3 regions of the Xanthomonas cassavae CFBP 4642 genome follow, and region 2 is predicted to be linked to each of the others. Evidence: predicted binding sites of a transcription regulator. Region 2 holds the regulator's gene; each other region holds the start of a gene.
What was found. The regulator FliA, encoded in region 2, starts transcription of late flagellar genes. The targets are predictions, from matches to a motif close to TAAAGTTTNNCNNNCNNNGGCCGATAA.
Positions count from the first base shown of each region.

Region 1: the regulator FliA is predicted to act here: its motif matches at 4,441-4,467, upstream of XCSCFBP4642_RS0116490 (STAS domain-containing protein).
Region 3: the regulator FliA is predicted to act here: its motif matches at 3,342-3,368, upstream of XCSCFBP4642_RS24490 (methyl-accepting chemotaxis protein).

Region 1 covers NZ_CM002139.1:3,751,806-3,758,261, reverse strand. The annotation lists gene XCSCFBP4642_RS0116500 (methyl-accepting chemotaxis protein) at 1-1,888, opposite strand, end outside; gene XCSCFBP4642_RS0116495 (chemotaxis protein CheA) at 1,980-3,983, opposite strand; gene XCSCFBP4642_RS0116490 (STAS domain-containing protein) at 4,002-4,331, opposite strand; gene XCSCFBP4642_RS25095 (metallophosphoesterase) at 4,685-6,208, opposite strand.
Region 2 covers NZ_CM002139.1:2,413,820-2,420,275, reverse strand. The annotation lists gene XCSCFBP4642_RS26915 (peptidoglycan-binding protein) at 1-779, shown strand, start outside; gene flhF (flagellar biosynthesis GTPase FlhF) at 1,924-3,615, shown strand; gene XCSCFBP4642_RS0110685 (MinD/ParA family protein) at 3,602-4,486, shown strand; gene XCSCFBP4642_RS0110680 (RNA polymerase sigma factor FliA) at 4,483-5,250, shown strand; gene cheY (chemotaxis response regulator CheY) at 5,286-5,678, shown strand; gene XCSCFBP4642_RS0110670 (protein phosphatase CheZ) at 5,678-6,304, shown strand; gene XCSCFBP4642_RS0110665 (chemotaxis protein CheA) at 6,307-6,456, shown strand, end outside.
Region 3 covers NZ_CM002139.1:2,125,307-2,131,762, forward strand. The annotation lists gene alaS (alanine--tRNA ligase) at 1-2,372, shown strand, start outside; gene csrA (carbon storage regulator CsrA) at 2,512-2,724, shown strand; tRNA gene XCSCFBP4642_RS0109620 (tRNA-Ser) at 2,808-2,900, shown strand; gene XCSCFBP4642_RS24490 (methyl-accepting chemotaxis protein) at 3,424-5,376, shown strand; gene XCSCFBP4642_RS0109630 (pirin family protein) at 5,732-6,433, opposite strand.

The sequences.
Region 1 (6,456 bases), 1.3 Mb from region 2:
CCGACTGCGTGGTCTGGTTCAACTGGCCCACGGCAGTGTTGATCTGGCTGACGCCGGCAGTCTGTTCTTCGGAGGCGGCGGCGATCTCCTGCACCAGGTCGGAGGTACGGCGGATCGAGGGCACCATCTCGCCCAGCACGCGGCCGGCGCTTTCGGCCAGCTCCACGCTGGAGCCGGCCACCTCGCCGATTTCCTGCGCGGCGATCTGGCTGCGTTCGGCCAGTTTGCGCACTTCCGCAGCCACCACTGCAAAGCCCTTGCCATGCTCGCCGGCGCGCGCGGCCTCGATGGCGGCGTTGAGCGCCAGCAGGTTGGTCTGGTAGGCGATGTCGTCGATGATGCCGATCTTCTTGGCGATGTCCTTCATCGCCACCACGGTGGCGCGCACGGTGTCGCCGCCGTCGGCCGCTTCGCTGGCGGCCTTGGCGGCCATGCTGTCGGTGACGCGCGCGTTCTCGGTGTTCTGTGCGATGGAGGCGGTCATCTGCTCCAGCGAGGCGCTGGTCTCTTCCACGCCGGCCGCCTGTTCGCTGGCCGCCTGGGCCAGCGCCTGCGCGGTGGCGCTGACTTCTTCGGAGGCGCTGGCCAGGTTCTCGGCATTGCGGTTGACCTCGTCGACGATCTCGGTGAGGCGGTTCATGGTGGTGTTGACGTAGCGCTGCATGTCGGCGAAGGCGCCTTCGTAGCGGCCTTCCACGGTATGGGTGAGGTCGCCTTCGGCCATGGCGCCCATCACCTGGATCACCTCGGAGATGCTGCGCAGATTGCCGCGCGCGCGCTCCACGGTCTCGTTGATGAAGGCCTTCTTGCCAGGCAGCTGCGCCAGCGGTGCATCGAAGTTGCCGCGGCCGAATTCGGCCATCACGCCCATCGCCAGTTTCTTCACCGCGATATGCGCACCCACCATCTGGTTGATACCCAGCGCCATGCTGCGGAAGTCGCCATCGAAGCGGCCGCTGTCGATCACCACGTCGATATCGCCGGCTTCGTGCTCGGCCGACATGTGGTTGATCTCGCCGATCAAGCCGGTGAGGTTGCCGCGCACCTGGTCGATGATCTCGTTGATGAAGCGCTTCTTGCCCGGCAGCAGCGGCAGCTGCGCGGTGAAGTTGCCGCGGCCGAACTCGCCCACGCAGGCGATGGCCTGCTTCTTGACCGCGATGTGGCCGGCCACCATCGCATTGATGCCTTCGGCCATGCGGCGGAAATCGCCGGTGAAGCGCTGGGGGTCGATGACCACGTCGATATCGCCGGCATCGTGCTCGGCCGACATGCGGTTGACCTCGGCAACCATGCCGGTGAGGTTGCCGCGGATCTGGTCCACCACCTCGTTGATGAAGGCCTTCTGGCCCGGCAGACGGTCCAGCTCGGCGCCGAAGTTGCCGCGGCCGAACTCGGCCACGCAGGCCATGGCCTGCTTGTTCACCGCGATATGGCTGGCAACCATGTGGTTGATGCCATCGCCCAGGGTGCGGAAGTCGCCATCGAAACGCGCCACGTCGATGCGCGCATCGATCTGCCCGGCATCGTGCTCGCGTGAGACGCGGTTGATCTCTTCGTTGACGTGGCGGATGCCGCTCTGCACCTTGTGCAGGCCGCGCAGCACGTCGCCGGCCTGCTCGTCGCGCAGTTGCGGCAGGGCCACATCGAAGTTGCCGCGCGAGAACGCATCCAGCGAGCTGGTGGCCAGTTCCAGCGAGCCGTTGGCGAGCCGGATGGCCCAGGCCAGCAGCACGCCGCTGAGCACTGCCGCCGCCACGCTGGCAGCCAGCAGGGCGGCGTGCGAGAGCGTCAGCGCGAAGCCGGCGACGATCACGAGGACGGGCAGGGCAACGGCAAGCGCGGCGGTAAACCACAACTGCGTAGCGATCGGAAGACGGTGTGACATGGCGGTAGCTTCCTGGGGTCAGGGAACAACGAAACGGACGATGCGGTTGGCGAACGATGACGCCGGCGTTTTTGCAGTGGTAGCGCGGGGCTCAGGCGGCCAGCGCGTCCTGCTGCGGATGCAACTGCTGGACCAGGCTGGGCACATCCAGGATCAGCGCGACATCGCCGCTGCCCAGGATGCTCGAGCCACTGATGCCCTTGACCTGGGCGAACACCTTGGACAACGGCTTGATCACGGTCTGCCATTCGCCCAGCAAGGTATCCACGACCAGGCCGAAACGCTGCGCACCCTGGCGGATCACCACGATGCTTTCGCGCGCCGGCGTCTTGCCGCCGAGCGCGAACAACTCGCGCAGGCGCACATACGGCAGTACCCGGCCGCGCAGATCGATGTAGTCGCTGGCGTAGTCGGGCGTGAACTCCACGCACTCTTCCACCATATCTAGCGGTACCACGAACACCGACTTGCCGACGCCGACCTGGAAGCCATTGATGATCGCCAGCGTCAGCGGCAGGCGCACCGAAATGGTGGTGCCCAGCCCGGCGGTGCTGTCGATCTCGACCGTGCCGCGCAGCGCGGTGATGTTGCGCTTGACCACGTCCATGCCGACGCCGCGGCCGGACAGGTTGGTGACCTTTTCGGCAGTGGAAAAGCCCGGCTCGAAGATCATGGCGAACACCTCGCGGTCGCTGAGCTGGCGGCCGGGTTCGACCAGGCCGCGTTCCAGCGCCTTGGCCAGGATCTTGTCGCGATTCAGGCCGCCACCATCGTCGGTGATCTGGATGACGATGCTGCCGGAGTCGTGATAGGCGTTCAGCCCCACGGTGCCGCGCGCGGGCTTGCCGCGCGCCACGCGCACCTCGGCCGGTTCGATGCCGTGGTCCATCGCGTTGCGCACCAGATGGGTGAGCGGGTCGCCGATCTTTTCCACCACCGATTTGTCCAGCTCGGTGTCTTCGCCGGCGACCACCAGGGCGATGTCCTTGCCCAGTTCGCGTGCCACATCGTGCACCACGCGCTGGAAGCGGCTGAAGGTGCCACCGATCTTGACCATGCGCAGCTGCAGCGCGCTTTCGCGCACCTCTTCCACCAGCCCGGCCAGGATCGATGCCGATTCCAGCAACTGCGCATCGCCGCTGCGCTGCGCGTTGGCATTGGTGCTGGCCACGGCAATGATGAGTTCGCCCACCAAGTCGATCATGCGATCGAGCTTGTCGGCATCCACGCGGATCGAGCGCGCGTCGGCGCCGCCGCGTGCGCCGGCATCGGTTGCTGCGCGCGGCGGCGTGGCGGCCGGTACCGCGGCGAGTGCGCTGGCCGGTGCAGGCGCCCCCGGCGCGCTGACCAACACGGCCGCCGCGTCAGTCGGGGCCGGCACGGCGGTGATCGCCAGCGCGCAATCGTCGCGCACGAACTCGAACACGTCGTCGATGGCGGCGCGATCGGCATCGCTGCGCAGCAGGATCTGGAAGCCGAGATAGCTGGCCTCCGGATCGAGCTCTTCGAAGGCGGGCAGCTGGCTGTAGTCGGTGCTGATCGATTCCACCGAGCCCAGGCTGCGCAGGTTGCGGATCAGCTTGAGCGGGGAATTGCCGAAGCGCAGCGCATCGGCGAACAGCGTCAGGTCGATGCGCCAGTATCCGCTCTGTTTTTCCGGTGTACCGTGTTGCGCGACGGTCGCGGTGACGCCACAGCCGCTGCCTTGCAGGTATGTCTGCAATTGCGCCAGCAGCGGTTCGGCTTCGGCGGCCAGCGCCGCCGCATCGGCATGGCCGGGGTCGGCCGCAGTTTCCACCAGGGCATGGATATGGTCGCAGCACACCAGCAGCAGCGCGATCAGTTCCGAACTCAACGTGAGCGCCTCATCGCGCACCAGGTCCAGCACGCTCTCCACCACGTGGGTAAAGCCCACCAACTGCGGCAGATCGAACAGGCCGCCCGAGCCCTTGATGGTATGCGCGCCGCGGAAGATCGCGTTGACCGCATCCGGCGAGGATTCGCCACGCTCGGCTTCGAGCAGATGGCGTTCCATGTCCTCGAGCAGATCCCGGCTTTCGGCCAGGAAGGTCTGCATCAGCTGGTTCATGTCCATGCGCGCGTCACCGGTCCGTTAGTGAATGCATGCGTCGAGGCTTGCAACCGCATGCGGATACAAGGCTTCGAGCAGGCCAAGCAGTTCGATCACATCGACCACGGCGCGGCTGGAATCGGTGAGCGAAAACGGCCGGCCATCGGCCTGGATCGCCTGTTTGGTGGCCAGCAGCAACTGCAGCCCGGTGGTGTCGATCTCGCTGACCGCGCCCAGGTCCAGATGCAACCCGCCCGGGTGCGCCAGTGCCGGCTGCAGCAACGGCTTGAGTTCGGCAGCGCGGCGAATGGTCATCTCGCCTTCCAGGGCAAGCGTCAACGGCGCGGGGAAATCGGACGATAGGGTGGTCATGGGTGCCTCAAGCGATGCGGTGCGCAGCGTGCGCGGTAACGCGGGGAAGGTCGCTGTGGCGTGGTCAGCGTGGGCGATGTGCGCACGCCGGACATGCCGGTCTATGCAGGTATCGGCGCCCGATCGAAATATTTAGGCAAAATTCAGCGCGATGACGGATTTGCGAAGCACGTCACCGCCTGAGCATTAACTGTTCAGCTTTCCGCAAGCGGGCTCAGGAAGCGAATGTCCCAGCCCGCTGCTAATGGATTTAATTGGCGATAAAGTTAGCTGGCGGATGACGAGTCCATCGGATGCGCGGAAGCGATGCGACGGAGCAGTTGTTGACGGTAAAGCGATGTGAACCGGGCCAACTATAGGTTACTGCATGTGGGCCACTGCGGCGCGGCACTTCCGACAATGCCCAAATCCTTCACTACAACAGGTCGTCCCGAAGCACCGTTATAGGCCTTAACATTGATGCTGCCCCCCTTTACATCGATCACATAGTAATCACCATTAAACAGCGCGCCCGAAGTGTATACAGGGATACTGCCAAAGACTGCATCGTCGTTGGCGCGGCAGTAATTCTGCTGATGGGTATGTCCGACAAAAATGGCCTTGACATTGTGCGATGTAATCATGGATTTGAATTTCGATAGCGCAGCCCGGTTATCTGACTTCAAGAAGGCTGAGTCGCCATCGTCACTTGCAGGCCGGGCATCATGGAAGTTGATAACCGTCGCCTTTCCCCGCAGGTCTGCCCTTTCCAGGTCAGTTGAGAGCCACTCCAGTGAGCTTCTTATCTCGGCATCTGCATGCCCCGGCGAAGACATATTCACCGCGTAAGTTGGGAAATTTTGAAGCTGAATATAATGGATATTACCTACATCCCACGAGTACGCAAGGCTGCCCTTATAGGTCTGCTCGACCATTTCCCCTACGACAGCTGTGGTTTCAGATACATCGGCACTGAAAGCCGAGCCATGCATTTCAGCTATGTTATTTTTAATGTTTTGGATGGCATCGTATTCCCTTTCCACTGCGCTCAAAGCACAACCGTTTTCACTGACACCATACCCCAGAGCCATGCAACTTCCAACATTATTAGCATAGTCATGATTTCCCAGTCCCTCAGTAATAAATATGCTTGATGAATGGTATATCGTTGAATAATCATCATACTGCTTCTTCCTCCCATACTCAGTCAGGTCGCCGTTGACAATGGCGAATTCAACATTGGGAAGTGATAAAATGGAATTAAAGGTTTTATGATTTATATCCCGCCACGACGAGCCATTTTGACTATCTGAGTTGGGATCCCCCGGTCCACCTAATCTCCACGGCTGAGGATCAGACATGATGACGGCGGAATAATTCAAGAGTCGCGGTACCGCGTTTCTTTTCACGGAAAAGGTGACAGAAGCGTTATTCCCGCTACCGCCGTTCCTCGTGATGGAATACAGGCCGTCATTGCTCTCTGAGGTATGATAACCATTACTTCCTTTGTATGGATTAACCCAGCTGAACGTTAGAATAGTGCCATCATTCTTTACCTTGTATTTAACCCACCCCCCGGCTCCGTGAAGCCAAGCATTCGAGGTGGTACCCATTTTCCCTGTGCCATATGGAAACAAAATAGTCATAGGTGGGGTGCTCTTCCATATGCCGCTGTCCCAGCCGCTATTAATTCCTTTATCGACAAAAATCAAGTCGCTCATCGGAGCCACGATATTGTTGACGATGTTCACATCGGTGGACCGGTCATCAAAAGCATTCAATCCCCCCGCGCTCTTCGCTTGCAAGGAATCAATATTCCGATTCACGGACAAGGATTGCGCATAACAGGATGCAGAGAGCAACAAAAATGGGACAGCAAGATACTTGTAGTCAATCATATATTTATTTCCATTAATAATTATACATCAATTGGGACTAGCGGCGAATAGGAAGCGCCAGACCATGAAGAAGCGCGAATTGAAGCAGGTCGCACGGTGGGAGCACACCCAAAGTGGAATAAGTTGATGCCTTCGTGGGTGACGGTACGCCTGTAATCCGGGTAAATCTCCGGGAACGCGCCGGAAACGGCGCAAAGATCACAACGATGGAGCACAGTCCACATCCGCCGTTATGGCGACCTTTTGGG
Region 2 (6,456 bases):
CCTTCCAGTTGATGCAGGGCATGGATGAGGTCACCGGCATCGCCGACCGCCATACTCTTGCAACGGTGCAGCAGCAAGCCAGCGCAGCCATTGCCCAGCGCGACACGCCACAACACGCAGGCCCGGTGTCGCAGCACGCAGGCCCGGTGTCGCAGGAGGCGCCACGCAGCGTGATGGTCATGCCCGCTACCGCACCGCTCGCCGCCACGCCTGAACGCAGCCCACCCGATCTACCTGCACAGCAGCAACACGCGCTGCTGGAACAACAACGCCAATGGCAGTTGCAGCAGGACCAACAGCTGCAGCAGGAGCGCGGGCGGCCGGCCGAGCGGGAAACCCAGGACACGCAGCGCGACGAGGCATCGCTGCCAGGCGCCATCGACAGCCCGGCGCAGACGCAGTCCTCGGCCACACCGCGCGCCTTCAGCGACCCGGCGCACCCCGGCCATCCCCTGTATGTGGACGTGAAAGACCGGTTGGAGGCGAAGGGCACGCCGCTACCGGAGGATCGCTTGACCCAGCTCACGGCGGCCCTGTACATGGAAGGCTTCAAGCCCGGCTGGGATGGGCGGGTGGATGTGGTCAACGAGCGGTTCTATGCGCAGAACTACGACGACATCACCAAGCGCTTCGCCACATCCATCGCCGAGCCGGCACCGTCGATCGAGGCATCGATGCAACAGGTGCAGGCCCATACGCTGAAAACAGCACGGCAGCAGCAGGCGATGACGCAAGCCAAACAGGAGCAGCCGACGCCGCCGGGGCCGGTCATCGGGTAATCAGCGAATAACAAATCCACTCAGGCGTTGAAACGAACCCCGCAGACAGCAAGCGGTCGAAGAGGTGCAACGGCACAGTGGACTCTCGCTCGACATGATCGCTGCGTACGGCACTGCTGCAGGGCCAGGACACGACGCGATCGGAAGCTCAATCGGCACTGCTAGCGAGCTGGTCCTTTCGTTCACTGCCCGGAACGCGGCGATACGGACGACATTCCCAGGCAATGGATGTCGCGCTGCAGATGCTGATCGTCATGCCCCCGGATCCCGAATTGTGCCGGGCACCTCGCAACGCCATGTCGCACGCCACGCGGACTCGCAGTGCGACGAGGCGGCACCGTTGGAAGGCCAGAACGACCGCGACACCATCGATTTTCTGCCGACCAGGTAGAACCCTACCTGCCTGCACGCCACCGACCTGAACTGTTGCGATACCACTCCGTTTGGGGCGTGTCATGCACCTCAGGCTGCGACCAGACCTGCGTGACAGGCTGACGGCGGGTGGCCGGTCTCCCGGCAGGCCTACCGGATAACCCATCGATTGCCACGCCAGTGGCCCCTATACGGCCAACTGTCACGCCGGCTGCGCTCGATACACGGCGCTCAGTCCTGCCTGACACGGGCTGTCTGCAGGCAGGTGAAGCCTCGCCAGCCACCTGCGCACGTGCCTGTCACCTGCCCCAGCTGCTGCCGGAAGTCCTGGCCAAGTCCCCCAAGGTGCGGCTGGTGATGGCTGCCACAGACCACACCCAGGCAGATGCTCTCCAACCGCGTGTGATCCGGCGCCGCTCTTGCATTGACTGCCGAGCCCTTCGATGGCCGGGCCGTGAGATCCGATGGCTGGGCAGTTCAGCAAGCCGAAGCGGGCCAGGTGTCAGAAAACCGCCACCCACTCCATCCGGTACTGCGTTTGCAGCACCGACCCGCAGGCGCGATGTCGGCGTGTGCCGGAAACCCAACGCCGCGTTTTGGCACACCGCATGCATTAGCTCTGGCGAGACCGCAGCCAGCACCACCGCTGCGGGGCGGACGGCAGGACTTGGAACTACGACCGGGACAGGCAACTCATGACGCTGGCAACACACCCACATTCATCGCGCACCCGTCCGGCGTCCGGCGGGTCCTGTTCCTGGAGGCACGTGGCATGAAGATCAAACGCTTTGTCGCCCCGGATATGCGCACCGCATTCCGCATGGTGCGTGAGGAACACGGCCCGGATGCCGTGATCCTGTCCAACCGGCGTACCGCCGAAGGCATCGAGATCGTCGCCGCCAGCAACTACGACGAAGAGCTGGTGCAGCGCGCCCTGGAAACCGCCCGCGAGACGCCGGCCCCCAGCGCCGCGCCGGCCCAGCAGGCTCCCGTGCAGCAGGCCCCGGCCCAGCCGGCGCAGGTTGCCGCCCGCCCCGCCGCGCCGGTCCACGCTCCGCTGAAGCCGGCCGCGGAGACCATGAGCCACCGCCAGCGCGTGGCCAGCGCCGCCGAAGACATGATTGCCGCCATGGCCCTGCGCCAGCCGGCCAGCGTGCCGCGCCAGGCGCCGGTCGCCACCCCGATCCGCAGCGCCGCGCCGATGCCGGCCGTGCAGGACCTGCCCGCGCCGGTCGTGCAGCGCCAGGAACACGCGCTGTCGGCGGTGCCGGAACAGCTGTTCGCCGACTTTTTGACCACCGCTCCGGTGCAGCGCCCGGCCGTGCAGGCCGCCCCGGTCCAGGCACCGACTCCGGTCATGGCCGCCACGGTTGCCGCCCCCGCCTATGCCGCCCAGGACCAGGACGACGACGCCTTCGCCGACGAGGCCGACTTCGATCTGGACGACGCGCTGCCGCAGATCCTGCCGCCGGCCGCGCTGCCGCCGATCGTGGTCGCCCCGCCCGCCCCCGCTGCGCTGGCCGCAGTGCCGGTGGCTGCCGCGCCGATCCCGCAGAACGACGAAGAACTCAAGCAGCTGCGCGGCGAGCTGGCGCTGATGCGGCAGATGATCGAGCGCGAAATGAACCGCCTGACCGACGAGCGCCTGCGTGGCTCGCCGGTGCGCGCGCAGGCCCTGGAGCTGATGGACGACTACGGCTTCGACGCCGGCCTGATCCGCGACGTGGCACTGCAGATTCCGGCCGATACCGAATTGCACCGCGGCCGCGGGCTGATGCTGGGCCTGCTGTCCAAGCGCCTGCCGGTGGCCCCGGTCGACCCGCTGGAACGCGGCGGCGTGATCGCCTTGGTCGGCCCGACCGGCGCCGGCAAGACCACCACCATCGCCAAGCTCGCCCAGCGCTTCGCCGCCCAGCACGCCCCGCGCGACGTGGCCCTGGTCACCACCGACACCCAGCGCGTCGGCGGCCGCGAGCAGCTGCACAGCTACGGCCGTCAGCTCGGCATCGCCGTGCACGAGGCCGACAGCGCCGAGAGCCTGCTGGAACTGCTCGAGCGCCTGCGCGACTACAAGCTGGTGCTGATCGACACCGCCGGCATGGGCCAGCGCGACCGCGCCCTGGCCGCCCAGCTGAACTGGCTGCGCGCCGCGCACCAGGTCACCTCGCTGCTGGTGCTGCCTGCCAACGCGCACTTTTCCGACCTCGACGAGGTCGTGCGCCGCTTCGCCCACGCCAAGCCCCAGGGCGTGGTGCTGACCAAACTTGACGAGACCGGCCGCTTCGGTAGTGCGCTGTCGGTCGTCGTCGATCACCAAATGCCCATCACCTGGGTGACTGACGGACAGCGGGTCCCCGACGACCTGCACCGCGCCAATGCCGCCAGTCTCGTTCTTCGCCTTGAAGATTTGCGGCGCGCTGCCGATAAGCCCTGTACTCCGGAGCACAACCATGCAGTCGCGTGAATACGCCAAGCTGACCAACGCCTTCCCCCTGTCGGCGACCCGTCCCGAGCCCCTGGGCCCGGTGCGCACCATTGCCGTGACCGGTGGCAAGGGCGGCGTGGGAAAAACCAACATCTCCGCCAACCTGGCCGTGGCGCTTGCCGACATGGGCAAACGCACGCTGCTGCTGGACGCCGACCTTGGCCTGGCCAACCTGGATGTGGTCCTGGGGCTGGCGCCCAAGTACACCCTGGCCGACCTGATCGCCGGCCGTTGCACGCTGGATGAGGTCATCATCGAAGGCCCCGGCGGCGTGCTGGTGGTGCCGGCCGCCTCCGGTCGCCGCCACATGGCCGAACTGGCCCCGGCCCAGCATATCGGCCTGGTCAACGTGTTCTCCGAACTGGAACGCGACCTGGACGTGATGGTCATCGACACCGCCGCCGGCATCACAGACAGCGTGCTGACCTTCTGCCAGGCCGCCCAGGACACCGTGGTGGTGGTCTGCGACGAGCCGGCCTCGATCACCGACGCCTACGCGCTGATCAAGGTGCTCTCGCGCGAACGCGGCGTGGACCGCCTGCAGATCATCGCCAACATGGTGCGCGACCCCAACGAGGGCCGCCTGCTGTACGACAAGCTCTCGCGCGTGTGCGAAAAGTTCCTGGGCGATGTCTCGCTGAACTACCTCGGCCATGTGCCGCAGGACGACTGGCTGCGCCTGTCGGTGCAGCGCCAGCAACCCGTCATCAAGGCCTACCCCGCCAGTCCGTCGGCGCAGGCCATCGCAGAAATCGCACGCCGTACCTCGCGCTGGCAGGCTCCCACCGTGCCGCGCGGCAACGTCGAGTTCTTTGTCGAACGCATCATCCAACGGGGAGTGGCCGCATGAGCACCGCCACCGCAACGAGCGCCACCGCGCAGTACCGTGCCGTGCAACGCAACAACGCCAACGACGTGGTGACCCAGCACGCCGACCTGGTGCGCCGCATCGCCCACCATCTGGCCGCCCGCCTGCCGGCGAGCGTGGAAGTGGACGACCTGATCCAGGCCGGCATGATCGGCCTGATCGAAGCCTCGCGCAGCTACGACTCCGAACAGGGCGCCTCGTTCGAGACCTATGCCTCGATCCGCATCCGCGGCTCGATGATCGACGAGATCCGCCGTGGCGACTGGGTGCCGCGCTCGGTACACCGCCGCGCCCGCGACGCCGCTGCCGCGGTGCGCAAGATCGAGCAGAACACCGGCCGCGCCGCCGCCGCCACCGAAGTGGCCGCCGCGATGGACATGCCGCTGCCCGACTACCTGCGCCTGATGGAAGACGCCGCACGCGGCCAGGTGCTGAGCCTGGAATCGCGCATCGAAGATCACGGCGAACTGGACACCACCGCCAAAGGTGGGCCCAACCCGCAGCAGATGATGGAGCGTGGCGAATTCGGCCGCGAGCTGGGCAAGGCCATCGGCCAGCTGCCCGAGCGCGAGCAGCTGGTGCTGTCGCTGTACTACGAACAGGAATTGAACCTGAAGGAAATCGGCGCCGTGCTCGGTGTCAGCGAATCGCGCGTCTGCCAGATCCATGGCCAGGCGGTGGTGCGTCTGCGCGGCCGCCTCAAGGTCTTCGAACTGGCCGATGCCGGTGTCGAAAATGATGACTGATTTTTTCGCATAATTTTTAGAGTTAGGAGCTTGATGTGAACAAGAACATGCGGATCCTGATCGTGGACGACTTCTCGACGATGCGACGTATCGTCAAGAATCTGTTGGGCGATCTTGGCTTCACCAATACCGCAGAGGCCGAAGACGGCAACAGCGCGCTGGCTGCGCTGCGCGCGGGCCCGTTCGATTTCGTGGTGACGGACTGGAACATGCCCGGCATGACCGGCATCGACCTGCTGCGCAACATCCGCGCCGACGCCAAGCTCAAGCACCTGCCGGTGATGATGGTGACCGCTGAAGCCAAGCGCGAGCAGATCATCGAAGCCGCGCAGTGCGGCGTGAACGGCTACATCATCAAGCCGTTCACCGCGCAGACACTGGAAGAGAAGCTGGGCAAGGTGTTCGAACGTCTGGCGGCGACCGCCTGATGAACGCCACCGTGGAAGCCGATGCCGAACGTGCCGCCCTGATCGAGCGCCTGCAGCACGCGCTCGATGCACTGGAAAGCGGTGACCAGGTCGCCTGGCGTCGCGAGGTCGATCACCTCGCCGCCCTGCGCACACGCCCGATGATGCAGAGCCTGAGCCGGCTCGCCCGCGAACTCGGGCAGGCCCTGGGCGAATTGCCCACCGTGCCCGAAGAAGCCGGCGAACTGGACGATGCCTGCTCGCGCCTGGACCACGTGGTGGAAATGACCGAAAAGGCCAGCCATCGCACGCTGGATCTGGTCGAGGAGTGCCGCGTGCTGGCCAACCAGCTGCGCGACGGTGGACTCAATGAAGACCAGGGCGCGCTGCTGGAAAAGATGCGCCACAACCTCACCGAGCTGTCGCTGGCGCAGAGCTACCAGGACCTCAGCGGGCAGATCATCCGCCGCGTGGCCGGGATCGTGCGGCGCGTGCATGAAGGCTTCGGTGCGCTCGGCCTGCCGCCGAAGAACACCGAGCCGAAGAAAGACGACGGCGGTCTGGCCGGTCCTGCAATCAAGGGCCTGGACCGTCACGCGGTGTCGCAGGACGACGCCGACGATTTGCTGTCCGGATTGGGGTTGTAACCATGAGTGCTGTTCCAGACGATATTGCGGCCGATTTCATCGTCGAGGCCCAGGAAATCCTGGACCGCCTCGGCGAACAGCTGGTGTCGCTGGAACAGGCGCCAGACGAAGCCGACCAGCTCAACGCGGTGTTCCGCGGCTTCCACACGCTC
Region 3 (6,456 bases), 290 kb from region 2:
CCTTCTTCGAGATGCTGGGCAACTGGTCGTTCGGCGATTACTTCAAGAAGGACGCCATCGCCTGGGCCTGGGAGCTGCTGACCCAGGTCTGGAAGCTGCCTGCCGACCGCCTGCTGGTCACCGTCTATCACACCGACGAAGAAGCTTTCGCGCTGTGGCGCGACATGATTGGCATTCCCGAAAGCCGCATCGTGCGCATCGGCGACAACAAGGGCGCGCCGTACGCCTCGGATAACTTCTGGCAGATGGCCGATACCGGCCCCTGCGGCCCCTGCACCGAGATCTTCTTCGATCATGGCGACCATATCGCCGGTGGCCCGCCGGGCTCTCCGGACGAAGATGGTGACCGTTTCATCGAAATCTGGAACCTGGTCTTCATGCAGTTCGATCGCCAGCCCGACGGCACCCTGGTGCCGTTGCCGGCGCCGTGCGTGGATACCGGCATGGGGCTGGAGCGGCTGGCCGCGATCCTGCAGCATGTCCATACCAACTACGACATCGACCTGTTCCAGACCCTGATCGGCAAGGCCAGCGCGCTGACCGGCGTCAGCGATCTGGAAAACAAGTCGTTGCGGGTCATCGCCGATCACATCCGCGCCTGTTCGTTCCTGATCGTCGATGGCGTGCTGCCATCCAACGAAGGGCGAGGCTATGTGCTGCGCCGGATCATCCGGCGTGCGCTGCGGCATGGCTGGATGCTGGGCGTGCGCCAGCCGTTCTTCAGCAAGATGGTGCCCACCCTGGTCGAACTGATGGGCGAAGCTTATCCAGAGCTGGCGGTTGCGAAAGAGACCGTGGCGCGTGCATTGCTGGCCGAAGAAGAGCGCTTTGCCGAGACGCTGGACGCCGGCATGAAGATCTTCGACGACGTGGCGGCGCGGTCGCGGGACGTCATCCCCGGCGAGGATGCATTCCGTCTGTTCGATACCTACGGGTTCCCGGTCGATCTGACATCGGACATCGCGCGCGAGCGCGGTTTGCGCGTGGACATGGAAGGCTTCGAATTCGCCATGGAGCGCCAGCGTGAAACCGCACGTGCCGCAGGCAAGTTCGGTGGCGGCGTTGCGTTGCCGGCCGACCTGGTCGCCACCATGTCGCCGACCGTGTTCCTGGGCTACGAGGCGCATGATGCCGATGCCCTCAAGGTCGTTGCGCTGCTCAAGCAGGGCCGCCCGGTCGAGCGTGCCGAGGCCGGCGACGAGGTCATCGTGTTCACCGATCGCACGCCGTTCTACGCCGAGTCCGGCGGTCAGGTCGGCGACAGCGGGCAATTGAGCAACACCGATGTGTCGATCGACGTCACTGACACCCAGAAGTTCGCCGGCCAGTTCCACGGTCACGTGGGGCGCATCACCGAAGGCACGCTTGCGCTGGGCGATGTGCTGGCGGGGGGCATCGATTTACAGCGCCGCGGCAAGACCATCCTCAACCACTCGGCCACGCACCTGCTGCATGCCGCGTTGCGCGAGGTGCTTGGCACGCATGTGCAGCAGAAGGGCTCGTTGGTGGCGCCGGACCGGCTGCGTTTCGATTTCTCGCATTTCCAGCCGATCACGGCCGACGAACTGGCGGTGATCGAACGCAAGGTCAATGCCGAGGTGCGCACCAACCACAGCGTCGAAGTGCACAACATGGCCATGCAGGAAGCGCTGGATTTCGGTGCAATGGCACTGTTCGGCGAGAAGTACGGTGAGCGCGTGCGCGTGCTGAAAATGGGTGGTTATTCGACCGAGCTGTGTGGCGGCACGCATGTGAGCCGCACCGGCGACATCGGTCTGTTCAAGATCACTTCCGAAGGCGGCGTGTCTTCGGGCGTGCGTCGCATCGAAGCGGTGACCGGGCAGGGGGCACTGGAGTACGTTGCCGACCAGGAGCGGCGTTTGTCCGAGGCAGCCGGCCTGCTGGGCGGCAATGCCGGCGAAGTCGTCGACAAGGTGCGTGCGCTGACCGAGCGTCAGAAACGCCTGGAGCGTGAGCTGGAATCGCTGAAGGCCAAGCTGGCCTCTGGCGCGACTGCCGATCTCGGCGCCGGTGCCGTCGATGTGGCCGGGGTCAAGGTCATCGCCGTGCGTCTGGAAGGATTCGATGCAAAGGCCTTGCGCGAAGCGATGGACCGCCTGAAGCAGCAGCTGGGCGACTCGGTGATCGTGCTGGCCGGTGCATCGGCGGGCAAGGTCGCCCTGGTCGCCGGCGTGAACGGGAGCCCAACTGGCAAGGTGAAGGCAGGGGAACTCCTCGGCCATATCGCCAGTCAGATCGGGGGCAAGGGCGGTGGCCGTCCGGATCTCGCCCAGGGTGGTGGCGAGGACGGGCCCGCCCTTGCGACCGCTCTCGACGGTGTGTCCTCCTGGGTCAAGCAACACTTGGGCTGAACACTTGTCCTGCTATGCCTTGCTGGCTAGCAGGATGTCCCGCTACCATTTCTGGTCTATTCCCTTTACCTAGGGCGCGTCTCACTCAGGAGGCCGTCGATGCTGGTGGGAAACCCACCGGTTCCAGGAGATTTGCAAAATGTTGATCCTCACTCGCCGGGTAGGCGAAACCTTGATGATCGGCGACTCGGTCACTGTTACCGTGCTCGGCGTCAAGGGTAATCAGGTGCGTATTGGCATCACCGCACCGAAGGATGTTGCTGTGCACCGCGAAGAAATTTACCAGCGCATCCAGCGTGGGGACGAGCCGGTGGCTTCTGGCGCGTATCACGGCGACGATTCTTCGAATTGATCGTCATAAAGGGTTTACGTTAGCCCCTCTTACCCGGTATTCTTCGCGGCCTGCCACGGACATCGCGGCAGGACGCAAAAACTGGAGCGATGCCCGAGTGGCTGAAGGGGCTCCCCTGCTAAGGGAGTATAGGGTCAAAAGCTCTATCGAGGGTTCGAATCCCTCTCGCTCCGCCAGTGTTCTATACGCCCGCAAATGATTGATTTGCGGGCGTTTTTTTGTGTTCGATGTTCGATGTCGATTTGAGCACTCAGCACTCAGCACTCAGGCAACAAGCGACGAGCGGGAGCCACGAACAACGGCGGAGCATAGGGTCGTACTCGCGCCCGTCAGGAAGCGTCGACATTGCGAGCTTCGCTTGGCCTGCACAGCAGGGTGACTGGTGCCATCGTTGCTTCTGTGGCTGCAGTCGCTCAAGCGACGTTTGAAGGCGGGGTAATTGCTCCATGCCCATGACCCTGCTGCCGGCGTTGTCGTTCATGGCCACCGTCTGGTGACTTGCGTGTTCGCTTCTCCCTTCGCTGTCGCTGCACTCATCGCCTGGAGCACTGAGTGGTTCGGCTCGGTTGAAGGTTCCGGCATCTGATTCGCTCGGTGATACCGCGGGCGAACAGGTATCAAGTTGTGCGCACATGTGTCGCTAACGACGTAACCCATATCTCGGATTTCGACGCGATGCGCCTACCGCTGCTTGGACGCCTGTTCTCTTCCTCGAGTCGCGGCCTGCAGCACAAGGCCAATGCGGTAGACCGGGTGATGGCGGTGATCGAATTCGATCTGGATGGCCGCATCCTGGATGCGAACCAGAACTTCCTTTCGTTGATGGGATACCGGCTGGAGGAGGTGGTCGGCCAGCATCACCGAATGTTCGTCACCCCAAACGACTGCGACAGCGAAAGCTATCGCCAGTTCTGGGATGCGTTGCGCCGCGGGGACTTCAATGCCGGGCGCTTCTGCCGGGTGGACAAGCGTGGCCGCGAGGTCTGGATCAATGCCTCCTACAATCCCTTGCTCGATCGTTCGGGCAAGGCGTATCGCGTGGTGAAGTACGCCACCGACATCACCGAGCAGGTGCGCCAGACCGCCGATTTCGAGGGGCGGATCGACGCGATCGACAAGGTGATGGCCGTGATCGAGTTCTCGCTCGATGGCACGGTGCTCGATGCCAACCAGAATTTCCTGCAGGTCATGGGGTACCGGCTGGACGAGATCCGCGGCAAGCACCATGGCATGTTCGTGGATGCGGCCACGCGTCAGTCGGTGGCGTATCACGCGTTCTGGGAATCGCTCGGGCGCGGTGCGTTCGACGCCGGCCGCTACAAGCGCGTCGGCAAGAATGGCCAGGACGTCTGGATCCAGGCCTCCTACAACCCGGTGCTCGACGAGCACGGGCGGCCATACAAGGTGGTCAAGTACGCCACCGACGTGACCCGCCAGGTGATCGAATCGGCCGATGCGGATGGTCGCATCCAGGCCATCGACAAGGTGATGGGGGTGATCGAGTTCGATCTGGCGGGCCGGGTGCTGACTGCCAACGACAACTTCCTGGCGATCCTGGGCTATACGCCGGAGGAGGCGATCGGCCAGCATCATGGGATCTTCGTCGATGCGGCCTTTCGCGCGTCGGAGGACTACCGGCATTTCTGGGCGAAACTGGCGCGTGGCCAGTTCGACGCCGGGCGTTACCGCCGCCTGCGCAAGGATGGCAGCCCGGTGTGGATCCAGGCGTCCTATAACCCCATCCTGGATGTCTCCGGGCGGCCGTACAAGGTGGTCAAGTACGCTACCGATGTGACCGATCAGGTGCGCTCGGCCGAGCGCATGCGCGACCTCATGCGGCAGACCATGAGCATTGCGCAGAACGTGCAACGCGAATCGCACCATATTTCCGTCAGTAACCAGGAACTGGTCAAGCGCGTTTCTGCGCAGTCCGGCGCAGTGGCGCAGACCTCCAGCACCATCGATCAGCTGGCCGCCACTGTGCGCACCAACTCCGAGAACGCCGGCTCGGCGCAGCGTATGGCCGAAGAGTCTGCAGCAGTGGCGCGGCGCGGTGCCGATGTCATCGCCGCAGTGGTGCAGACCACCGCCGGCATACGTTCGGCCACCGACCGGATCGGGCAGATCATCGAGGTCATCGACGGCATCGCCTTCCAGACCAATATCCTGGCGCTCAACGCAGCCGTGGAGGCCGCGCGTGCCGGCGAACAGGGGCGTGGGTTTGCGGTCGTGGCCACCGAAGTGCGCAGCCTGGCGCAGCGCTGCAGCGTGTCGGCCAGGGAGATCCGCTCGTTGATCGACAATGCGACCGACCAGGTGGGCGATGGAACGCGGCTGGCCGAGCAGGCCGGTGTGGTGATGCAGGATCTGGTGACATCGGTGCTGCGCGTCACCGCGACGGTGGAACAGATTGCCGCTGCCAGCCATGAGCAGGCGCAGGATATTTCCACCGCCAACACTGCCTTGCAATCGATCGGCGTGCAGGCGCGTGACCAGGCGCAGATGGTGGATGACCTGGCGCGTTCGGCGCGCGTGCTGGAGGCCGATGCCGATGCGTTGTTCGCGCTGGTCAACGGCGATGCCGAGGGCGCCGTGCCGCAAGTCGCCAGTGCGGATGCCGCCGCGCAGCGGGTCCCCCCGCAGGCTGCATGACGCTGAGCGGCCTCGGTCTTGGTGTCGCGTCACCGACACGGCGCCGGAGCACTGCGCAAAGACAGGCCAATGGCCTGAAAGCCGGCATGGACGAATCGAGGCTTCACTCCATCCGCTCGGCCTGCCTGCGGGACGTGGGCGATCGGTCGCCTTCCCGGTACATCCAGCTCACGTGGTCGCCGCATCGCCACCGCCAATGCCGGGCGTGGGCGATGGCCGCAGGTCAGCGCAACCGCAAACGGCCAGGCAGGCCGGTGCCTGCGCAAGACAAGAAGACGGCGCCCCGCCGAAGCAAGGCGCCGCTCGTTCTCTGCTTCCCCCAGCTGTCGGCGAGGGGGGGGGCGCGTGTGTCCGGTTACTTGGGCAGATCGAATACCAGCACTTCGGCATCGCGTGCGTCGGCCAGGACGATCTGCGGCTCGCCGATGACCTGCGCCGCATCGCCGGCAGACAACACCTGCCCGTTGACGGTGAGGCTGCCGCGGGCCACTTGCACATAGCCGATGCGGCCTTCAGCCAGCGGTTGCTGCAGGCGGACGTCGCCATCGAGAATCGACGCATACAGCCGTGCATCCTGATGCAGGCGCAGCGAGCCATCGTCACCGCCCGGCGAGGCGATCAGGCGCAGCTGGTTGCGCTTGCTGTCGGTGTCGAAGTGCTTTTCTTCGTAGCTCGGCTCGATCCCGGCGCGTTCGGGCATCACCCAGATCTGCAGGAAGTGCACCGGCTCGCTGGCCGAATGATTGAACTCGCTGTGGGTGACGCCGCTGCCGGCGCTCATGCGCTGCACGTCGCCGTAGTGCAGGACCGACCCGGTGCCCATGCTGTCCTTGTGTTCCAGCGCGCCGCCCAGGACGTAGGAAATGATCTCCATGTCGCGGTGGGCGTGGGTGCCGAAGCCTTCGCCCGGGGTCACCTTGTCTTCGTTGATCACCCGCAGTGGGCCGATGCCCATGTGGCGCGGGTCGTGGTAGCTGGCGAAGGAAAAGGTATGGCGCGAGGACAGCCAACCATGCTCGGCGCGGCCACGGGTTTCGCTCTTGCGGACATTCAACATGCTGCTTCTCTTGGTAGATTCGA